DNA from 3 places in the Candidatus Pelagibacter ubique HTCC1062 genome. Region 1 is predicted to be linked to each of the others. Evidence: riboswitches for the same ligand, from Rfam matches in the RefSeq annotation. Region 1 holds a riboswitch; each other region holds the start of a gene.
The links. Region 1 has a riboswitch for S-adenosylmethionine ahead of SAR11_RS05885 (OsmC family protein). Riboswitches for the same ligand answer to the same signal wherever they lie in the genome.

Region 2: linked by a shared signal. The riboswitch ahead of SAR11_RS05155 (O-acetylhomoserine aminocarboxypropyltransferase/cysteine synthase family protein) and the one ahead of SAR11_RS05885 (OsmC family protein) in region 1 are both predicted to bind S-adenosylmethionine.
Region 3: linked by a shared signal. The riboswitch ahead of SAR11_RS03785 (homocysteine S-methyltransferase family protein) and the one ahead of SAR11_RS05885 (OsmC family protein) in region 1 are both predicted to bind S-adenosylmethionine.

Annotation. Positions count from the first base shown of each region.
Region 1 is NC_007205.1:1,124,866-1,128,145, forward strand. Features, by position in the region: gene SAR11_RS05880 (NAD(P)/FAD-dependent oxidoreductase) at 1-624, opposite strand, end outside; gene SAR11_RS05885 (OsmC family protein) at 742-1,293, opposite strand; SAM riboswitch class V at 1,298-1,362, opposite strand; gene SAR11_RS05890 (homocysteine S-methyltransferase family protein) at 1,366-2,427, opposite strand; SAM riboswitch class V at 2,494-2,558, opposite strand; gene SAR11_RS05895 (DUF1737 domain-containing protein) at 2,854-3,060, opposite strand; gene phoB (phosphate regulon transcriptional regulator PhoB) at 3,146-3,280, opposite strand, start outside.
Region 2 is NC_007205.1:1,004,209-1,007,488, reverse strand. Features, by position in the region: gene SAR11_RS05160 (COX15/CtaA family protein) at 1-277, shown strand, start outside; gene SAR11_RS05155 (O-acetylhomoserine aminocarboxypropyltransferase/cysteine synthase family protein) at 270-1,598, opposite strand; SAM riboswitch class V at 1,603-1,671, opposite strand; gene rplM (50S ribosomal protein L13) at 1,811-2,272, shown strand; gene rpsI (30S ribosomal protein S9) at 2,274-2,723, shown strand; gene argC (N-acetyl-gamma-glutamyl-phosphate reductase) at 2,759-3,280, shown strand, end outside.
Region 3 is NC_007205.1:730,737-734,016, forward strand. Features, by position in the region: gene SAR11_RS03775 (YbaK/EbsC family protein) at 1-256, shown strand, start outside; gene SAR11_RS03780 (DMT family transporter) at 253-1,140, shown strand; gene SAR11_RS03785 (homocysteine S-methyltransferase family protein) at 1,133-2,041, opposite strand; SAM riboswitch class V at 2,051-2,114, opposite strand; gene SAR11_RS03790 (2OG-Fe(II) oxygenase family protein) at 2,203-2,793, opposite strand; gene SAR11_RS03795 (sulfite exporter TauE/SafE family protein) at 2,823-3,280, opposite strand, start outside.

The DNA.
Region 1 (3,280 bases):
ATATTTTGCAATGCCATTAACAAATTTAAGAGGATTGATTGCAAAACCAGGTTTATAAGAAAAAGCTCCAAATTGCTCTGTACCCCCATGGCCAATTTTATCAAAGTCTTCTTTTGAATAAATTTCAGTTTCAATACCAAACTCTTCTCTGTAAGCTGTAGCTTGTTCTTGAATATCTTTAAACTTATTTGGATGATGGGCAACTACGTAATTACTATCCCCCGTTACATCACAATCAATATTATATTCTTGTATAATATCTTTTGTATAATTTGAGCCTTCAACAGAGTTTTTAAAGAACTTTTTAGTTTCATCATTGCCGTAAATAGATTGCATCTTTTTAAAAGACATCTTACTTGGCGGTAGAGAACAGAAACCTGCATTACGAGATGAAGCCCCCCAACCTATTTTTCCAGCTTCAACTAAAATGACCTCTAAATTATGATTTTCTATTAAATTAATTGCACAGGATAAACCAGTGTACCCTCCACCTATTACAACAATTTCTGAGCTGACATCTTTATTAAGTTTATCTAGATTTAAATTTTCGCTTGAATGATCTTCCCAATAACTACTAACTGGGGTGTTAAATTGATAAATATCAGAATGATAAATATTTTTCATTAACAAGACCCTAGCACGCAATTTATACTTAATTCTAGTCAAACTTCTAATTTTTTAGGATTTGAAATGAACTTAAAAGACTTAAGCCCTATTTTTCATAGGGCTTGAGTTAATTAGTTAAGCAGCACTTACTCTTTGCTCTATGTGCTCTTCATTATAAGAGTTTGAAGAAACCTTTTGAAACAATTTAATAGGAACTCCTTTTGATAAAATATCTAATACCGGGCAATGTGTATTTACCGTATCAATCAATTTATCTATTTCTGCTTTTGGTGATGAAGATTTAATGTCAACAGTTCCAGAGATGGATTGAAAGCCAGGTCTAGTGTTTTTATTTAAAGCTAAAAAACCCTGAAGATCTAATTCACCTTTTAATTTAACACTAACACTCTCAATATTAATACCCGCTGCTGTAGCAAATGCTTTATAGGTTATCTCCTGACACGTTGCTAACGCTGCTAATATTAACTCTACTGGGCTGGGTCCCTCATCTTTTCCACCAAAACTTTTGGGTTCATCAACAACTAATTTATGTTCTCTAAGAGTGACTACAGATTGAAGTCCTTCCTTAAGAATTGAATTGCTTTCATATTGGACCACAGCATTTTTTGGGTTAGCTGTAAAATCCTTCTGTAGATTACTTATTGTTTCTTTTAGATTGTTACTCATTTTTTTTCTCCTGTTTTAGTGCTTCGACATATGTCAGGCGCACAATTTAGTTAAATGCCCTTCTTAATTTATTTACGCTTTGTCTCCATATTCAGTCATATGTTTTGGAATTCTTTTATTTTTTCCATACATAAAATGATTTTCCATGTTCTCTCGATATTTACTTGCTGGAACAGTTAAACCAATTGATTCAGCAACTTCCCTAATCAACATTGGGTTTGCTCCACAACATACTCCAAGATAATTAATGCCTAGGGCATAAGCGTCTTTTGCAAATTTACCTATTTCATATCTATTACAAAAATGTGGGTCCAATGCTGTTGGAAACGTTCTTCCATGAGGCGATGGACATGCACAATTACTTCTGTCCGGTAGGTTAAAAAATGTTGGGTAATCTTCACTGGTTCTATAAGGAATAGGTAAAGCTCCAACATGGCATTTAACTGCTTTTCTAATTTCTTTTAAAAAAGGAAACATAGTAGCAGGTCCTCTAAAACAATTTAAACCTACAACATCGGCCCCTAATTGCTCTAGCTCTTTACAAGTATCAACAACTGATTTTCCATCTCTCATTTTATTTTCACCCATTGGGGATATGGTTAATACAGTTGGTAAACCTGTTTTTTTCATTATCTCTAAAGCTTTAAAAGCTTCTTCAGCATAATAAAAAGTTTCACCAATTAACATATCAGCACCTTCTTCAACGGCCCAACCAATCATCTCTGTAAACATTCCTTCAACTTCTTTTTGAGATTGTGGATCATTATGTTTCCAGATATTTGAATTTGAAATATTACCTGCCATCAAATTTGGTTTTGATCCTTTAGGAGTATCTAGTGCTACTTTTTTAGCAATTTTTAATGCTGAACGATTTAGTGGTTCGAGAAGTTCTTCCTTACCAATAACACGCATTTTTTCTCTGTGTCCATTATAAGTAAAGGCCTCAACTACATCAGATCCTGCGTGTTGAAATTCTCTATGTAAGTTCTCTAAAACTTCAGGATGATCTAATGACACCATTGGGACAAATTCCCCTGATGACATGTAGCCACGTCTTTCTATCTCAAATAAAAAACCTTCTGCGCATATAACCGGTCCTTTATCTAATCTTTCTTTTAATTTATTTGTGCTCATTTTTTTTCCTCTTGTTTTGGAGAAAAAAGGTCACAAAATAATAAGAGGTTATATTCATAGGCCTCTTTTCTCCTTTTTAGTGCTTAAGCAAATGCAGGGCGCACAATATGGTTCAACTGCCCGGCTTAATTTTATGAAAGATAAAAAAAAACCACCTGTCTAAAGCGGTGGTTGAAGCGTCGCTTTAGCAGGATTTGTAACGCGCTCTGCAATTTAACTTAAATCAGCGCAACTAAATATAATCAACTTTCTCTCAAACTGTCAATTGAAAAAATAAATAATAGTTAAAATTATGAGAATAATGACAATCCAAATACTAAGATTAGTTAAGAATTGCTTTAATTTAGAGTTAGATTGTAGAAAAGCTGGGAGTACTAATAAGAGTATCCCTAGCATATAAACAAAGGGTATTATCTGATCTGCCATTTATATCGATGATAGCTTCATCTTTTTGGAATACTTTTTCTGAGGTGAATTTTTTATAACTGCTTGAGCACAACGCATGACCCCTCTTTTTTTATCAAAAGTCATTTTAGGTTCACCATACAATTTCCATCCATTGGATATGGCCTCCGTTACACGATGGCAAAATTCTGAAGTGTCGTCACTTGTAATAAATCTATAACCTTTCATAATCAGACCTTAACAAGTCCTAAATCATGTGTCTATGTTCAGTTTATTATTATTATTTTAAGTCTTTATGCTTCTACAATCATTACTAATTTAATGAATAGCCAGCTGATCTTACGGTTCTAATTAATTCTTTAAATCCATCAATATTAATACTTTGTCTAAGTCTTCTTATATGAACATCAACTGTTCTTGTTTCAACATTGATATTATCAGACCAAAC
Region 2 (3,280 bases), 120 kb from region 1:
TCAATTATTTAACAACCCATCAATTATTCAATTTTTGCATAGATCAACTGCATATTTGCTTCTTTTTTTTATAATCATTTTAAATTTTATCTATTTTAAAAAACAATATGATTTTAAATATGTATTATTTTTTGATGTTGCTATCTTGTTTCAAATTTTTTTAGGAATTATAACTTTGATTTCTGGTGTAGAGATTACATATGCTTCACTACACCAGCTAGGTTCAATATTAGTTTTGAGTTCTTATTTTTTGATATTATATAAAAACTCTAACTAACTGCTTTCAAATTCCCTTTAGAAGATTTATTTAAAGCTTGGTCTAAATCCTCAATAATGTCATCTATATGCTCAATACCAATACATAATCTTACGTATCCAGGAGTTACACCTGAGGCTAACAATTCTTTTTCTGTTAACTGACTATGAGTTGTTGTTGCAGGATGAATTGCTAAACTTCTTGCATCCCCAATATTTGCAACATGATAAAACATTTTTAAAGACTCGATAAATCTCTTACCTGCTTCAATACCACCTTTGAGCTCGATACCAACTAAACCACCATTTCCTTCATTAAGGTATTTTTTAGCACGATCAGCAATTTTACCTTCATGTTCTGTTGGATAGATTACTCTTGTTACTTCTTTATTTTTCTTTAAATAGTCAACAACTTTTGATGCATTTGAGCAGTGTTGTTTCATTCTAAGAGCAACTGTTTCAAGCCCTTGAATAATTCCAAATGCATTGTCAGGTGATAGGGCAGAACCAAGATCTCTTAGTAATGTAACCCGCGCTCTTACTGCAAAAGAAACATTAGCCCCAGTCAATTCTGGAACCACTTTTCCCCATATAGCTCCACCGTAACTTGCGTCAGGTTCGTTAAATAAAGGTTGTCTTTTGGGATCAGCTGTCCAATCAAAATTACCTCCATCAACTAAAGCTCCACCTACAACTGTACCGTGACCACCTATATATTTTGTTAATGAATAAACTACTACAGCAGCACCATGTTCTAAAGGTTTGCAAATTACAGGAGCAGCTGTGTTGTCCATTATTAATGGTATATTGTATTTTTTACCAATATCAGAAACTTCTTTAATTGGAAAAACTCTCAAATAAGGATTTGGTAAAGTCTCACCATAAAAAGCTCTAGTTTTATCATCAACAGCTTTTTCAAAGTTTTTTGGGTCAGAAGGGTCTGCATATCTAACTTCAATACCAAGTTTACTTAATGTATGCGTGAATAACGAAATAGTACCTCCATATAAATCCGTAGAGCTGACTATATTATCTCCGGCTTGTGCAACGTTTAAAATTGCAAAAGTTGATGCGGTTTGTCCAGATGCTACTGTTAAACAGGCTAATCCTCCTTCTAATGAAGCAACTCTTTTTTCAAGAGCATCATTTGTTGGATTCATTATTCTTGTATAAATATTTCCAAATTCCTTAAGAGCAAACAAATTTGCAGCATGTTCAGTACTATCAAATTGATACGATGTTGTTCTATAAATTGGAACTGCTACTGCTTTGGTTGTTGGATCACTTCTATAATCACCACCATGTATAGCTATAGTCTCAGGGTTTTGTCTTTTTGTACTCATCTTAATACTCCTTTTTTAGTACTTTTGCTTTATGCAAGGCGTACAATACAGTTCAAATGCGCCTACCGATAATGTGGTTAAAAAATCCTTTTTAGCAATAACTAGCCTGCAATAGGAACAAATCGGCTATATAAAAATATCATTTAAGCAAGATATTGCAAGAGAAATATAAAATTGACATTATATCTAATAATAGTATTAATCCTCGCACAATGACAAAATTTCTAAAAAGTGGTGATTTAAACAGTAACTGGTTTGAGATAGACGCTAAAAATGCTGTAGTTGGCAGATTAGCTTCTATTATTGCTATGATTGTTAGAGGAAAAAATAAAACAACTTTTACACCTCATATGGATGATGGTGATTTTGTTGTTGTTAAAAATGTTGAACAAGCAAAGTTCACAGGAAAAAAATTTAAAGATAAAAAATATTATAGACATACTGGTCACCCAGGTGGAATTAAAGAAATTACTCCTGAAAAGTTATTAGAAAAAAATAAACCTGGCGAGACATTAAAATTAGCTATTAAAAGAATGTTACCTGGGGGAGTTCTAGGAAGAAAACAGTTAACTAAAGTAAAAATTTATGCTGGTGAAGAACACCCTCATGCAGCACAAAACCCAAAACTTTTAGACCTAGGTAAATTAAACAGTAAAAATTTAATAAGAAATTAATATGGTAACAACAGCTACACCAAATAAAGTATCTACAAAAAAACCTAAAATTAAATTAGATTTTAAAGATAGTAAATACGCAACTGGTAGAAGAAAAAAATCTATTGCAAAAATTTGGGTGAAAAAAGGTACAGGCAAAATTTACGTTAATGGCAGAACTATGGATGAGTATTTCACTAGCGGAAGTCACAAAATGCAAATCACAAGACCATTTGAGATTATAAACCAAGCAACTGATTATGATGTAAGATGTAGCGTAGCAGGTGGTGGTCACACAGGTCAAGCTGGTGCAATGGTTCATGGTATTGCTAAAGCATTAATCTTATTTGATTCAGAGAATAGAGCAGTACTTAAGACAGAAAAGCTTAATACTAGAGACTCTAGATCGGTTGAAAGAAAAAAACCTGGTCGTAGAAAAGCAAGAAGAAGCTTCCAATTCTCGAAAAGATAATTCTTTTTTAACTCTAAACTGTTATAATAAAAAAAATGCCTAAGCTTAATGTTTTAGTTGCTGGTTCAACAGGTTATATTGGTGTTCAATTAATTAAATTATTAGTTAAACACAGCAATGTTAACATTAAATATCTTTGTGGTAATACGTCTGTTGGAAAAAATATTTCAAGTTATGAAAAGTCATTAAGTTCAAAAAAATTACCTAAAATTATTAGATACAATAAAGAACTTTTAAAAAACATAGACCTTGTTTTTACAGCTCTACCTAATGGTGAAGCACAAGATATTTCAAATGATTTATTAAAACACAATATATTAATTGATTTAGCTGCAGACTTTAGACTTAATAAAGCATCAAATTATCTAAAATGGTACAAACAAAAACACAGATCTGTCAAAAATATTAAAAAATCAATTTATTCATTACCAGAAATAAATGGTGACAAATTAAAGAAATTTAATATTATCGGATGTCCAGGTTGCTACCCAACATCAATACTTTTACCACTTATTCCATTAGTTAGGAAAAATTTAATAAAAACAGATAATGTTATT
Region 3 (3,280 bases), 390 kb from region 1:
TAAACTAAAAAAAGTTAAAGATAAAAAAGATATTTCAATGGCATCACCAGAAGAAGTTAAGACACAAACGGGCTATACAATAGGGGGTGTCTCACCTGTTGGGCATTTAGAGAGAATTGAAATTATAATAGACAATTCTTTAGAAAGGTTTAATGAATTGTTTGCTGCAGCTGGACATCCAAACTGTGTATTTAAAACAAACTATAACGATATTCAAAAGATTACGAATGGAAAAGTTGAAGATATAATTGAATGAGACAACCTAGATTAATTGATTATACATTATTAGTAGTTTTAGCTTTAATATGGGCATCAGCTTTTTTTAATATCAAAATTGCAACAGAATCTTTTGGACCAATTACAATTGCATTCTTGAGAGTTTTTTTTGGATCAATTCCAGTATTATTATTATGCTTTTATAAAAAAATTAAGATTGAAGCATTTTCCAAAGATTGGTATTGGTTTGCTATAATAGGATTTGTCAATTTGGTATTACCTTTTTTCTTAATAGCTTACGGTGTAAAATCTGTACAAAGTAATTTGGCAGCAATCTTAATGTCAACAACACCCTTGAGTTCAACAATATTGGGTCACTTTTATACAAAAAATGAAAAGTTCAATTTAGTTAAAACTTTTGGAATACTAATTGGTTTTTCAGGTATTATTTATTTGTTTTCAGATAATTTATTAATAAATGATAGTAATTTTATTTCTGCGTTATTAATATTGCTTGGGTCAACTTGTTATGTTATTGGAGGAGTTTTAACTCTTAAAATTAGTAAGAAAAAAAATGAAAATGTAACAGGCTCTATATTAATTTGGGCTATCCTAATTTTAATACCATTTGTTTATTTTATTGAAAAACCATGGAATTCAATTCCAAGCATTGAATCTACAATATCAGTAGTTTATTTAGGAATGGTTTCAACAGGTGTTGCTTGGTTGCTAAGATTTAAAATTCTAAAAGATAATGGTCTTATATTTCAATCACAAGTCTCTTACTTAATTCCAATATTCGGTACTATATTGAGTTATATTTTTTTAAAAGAAATAATAACACCTAAAATTTTATTATCTTTATTAGCAGTTGTTGTTGGAATTTACTTTGTTAAAAAAGCAGATCAAAAAAAAACTACTTAAACTGAACCATTTCTTTAATATGAGATGGTCTTGTTTCGCAACATCCACCTAAAATAGTAGCACCAGCATTTTTAAATTTTTTAACAAAATTTGCCATCAATTCGGGTGTTAAATCTTTTCTTTGACCCAAAAATTCATTTGGGTTACCAGTTTTACTGACATTATAACTATTAGTATAACCATCTTTAGGATTAGTTGTCACAAAAGCATTAAGCTTAAATCCAAACGGAACACCTAAATTTTTTACTTCTTCTAAATTTTCATAAAAGTTTTCAGGTGAAACACAGGATAAAATTAATCCTAGTAAATTATTATGTTTAATATTGTTAATAATATCTGATATTTTTTCACCACTTGGAAGATTTATTCCTTCAGAAATGTGAGCACCTATTAAGTATGGCTTATTAAATTCTTCAATTGCTTCAATTGCTAATTTAAACTCTTTTACACTAGACAAAACATCTAAGTAAAAAAAATCAATATAAGGATCTAATAATTTTGCTTGATCATAAAAATTTTGCTTAATTTCATCATCTGGTCTTGTATCTTCTTCGTATGTTAAATATTGAGGTGGAAGACCGCCTGCAATTAACACGTTAGGATGTTGTTCTTTAGCTTTCTGAGCTATTTCACCAGCTTTTTTGTTTAAGTATTCAAACTTATCTTCAATTTTATTATCACGTAATCTTATTCGTCTAGTAGTAAAGGTTGCTGTAACAATAACTTCAGCACCCGCTTTAATAAAGTCTAAATGTGTGTCTAGTAAGAGTTGATGGTATTCTTCTTTTAAAACAGCATTTGCACTCCACAATGTGCCGTTTGGCTTCATACCACGAGCTAACAATTCTTGTCCCATACCACCATCTAAAATTCGTGTTGTTTTAAAAAAATTAATATCCATTTTTATTCCTTACTTTTTTAGTGCTTTAGCTCTATGCAAGGTGCACAATACAGTTCAACTACCTTTACCAATTATATAATGATTTCCTTTTTAGCAGTTAGCACCTGCAATATGGATCAAATCGGTAAAATATTTATATATCTATTAGACTGATTAGTAAATCACTTCTTGAATAATATTTTAGCATTAAATGAGAAGGATCTTCTCTCACCATCAACGTTAAATGGATAAGCTGTGTGCATTAAATAATTTGGAAAAATCAATAGGTCTCCTAATTTAGGGTTTAAATTATAGATACTTTTACTTAAAAAGTTTTTTTGACCATTAATAAAATCAATAGTTCCATTAGTTTTAATCTTTTTATTCTTAACTAATTTATTTTGATTCATATCTTTTGGGATTTTAAGATATCCAACACCTGACAGTTGTCCTTCATGATAATGAATTGGATTATATTCATTTTTTAATTGCCTAACCACCCATAGATTTATTATCTTAATTTCTTTAATTTTTTTAACGCCTGACTTATCAAGGTAAACTTTAATATTTTTTAGTAATTCTTTAGACAAACTCTTATTAATTAAAGTTTTGGGTATCTTAATTTCATTCCTAATTTGACTTGCAAGTTTAGAGCTATAATCATTTTTTTTAGATAATTGAGACTTATCAATGTGATTATTTAATATAGTAATAATTTTTTTGGATAACTTTGTTTTTCCTATAGTGGGTCCAAATGCTCTAAATGTTTTCATAATCTTTCTATAATAATTTAATACTTCTGTTATGCAAACAACTTCAGTCCCATTCGAATAGCGACAAATATGACAAGTCCTGATGTCACTAGAGCTAATATTCTTGCAGGAAAAATTTTAAGATTTAAATAGTTTCCAAGCTGGCCGCCTATTAAAACAAAAAAAAATAATGGCCAATAATCATAAATTCCATTTATTGTTGATGCCTTTGTAAATTGGCCAGCAAGTCCTGATAAAGAATTAATCAGTATGAATAATGATGCTGCTGTTGCAATGTTTTTTGCTTTATCTACTCTAATTAATAACAATATAGGGCTTAAGAAAATTCCACCACCAATTCCAACTACACCAGACACAAATCCAATAGATGCACCAATTAATATTGATAATATTTTTGGTATCTTTTTATAAACTTCAATTTTTTGATCAAAAGATTGAAATTTCATGAGAAGTAGAACTCCTGCTAGTGCTAAGACTAAAAAAAGTA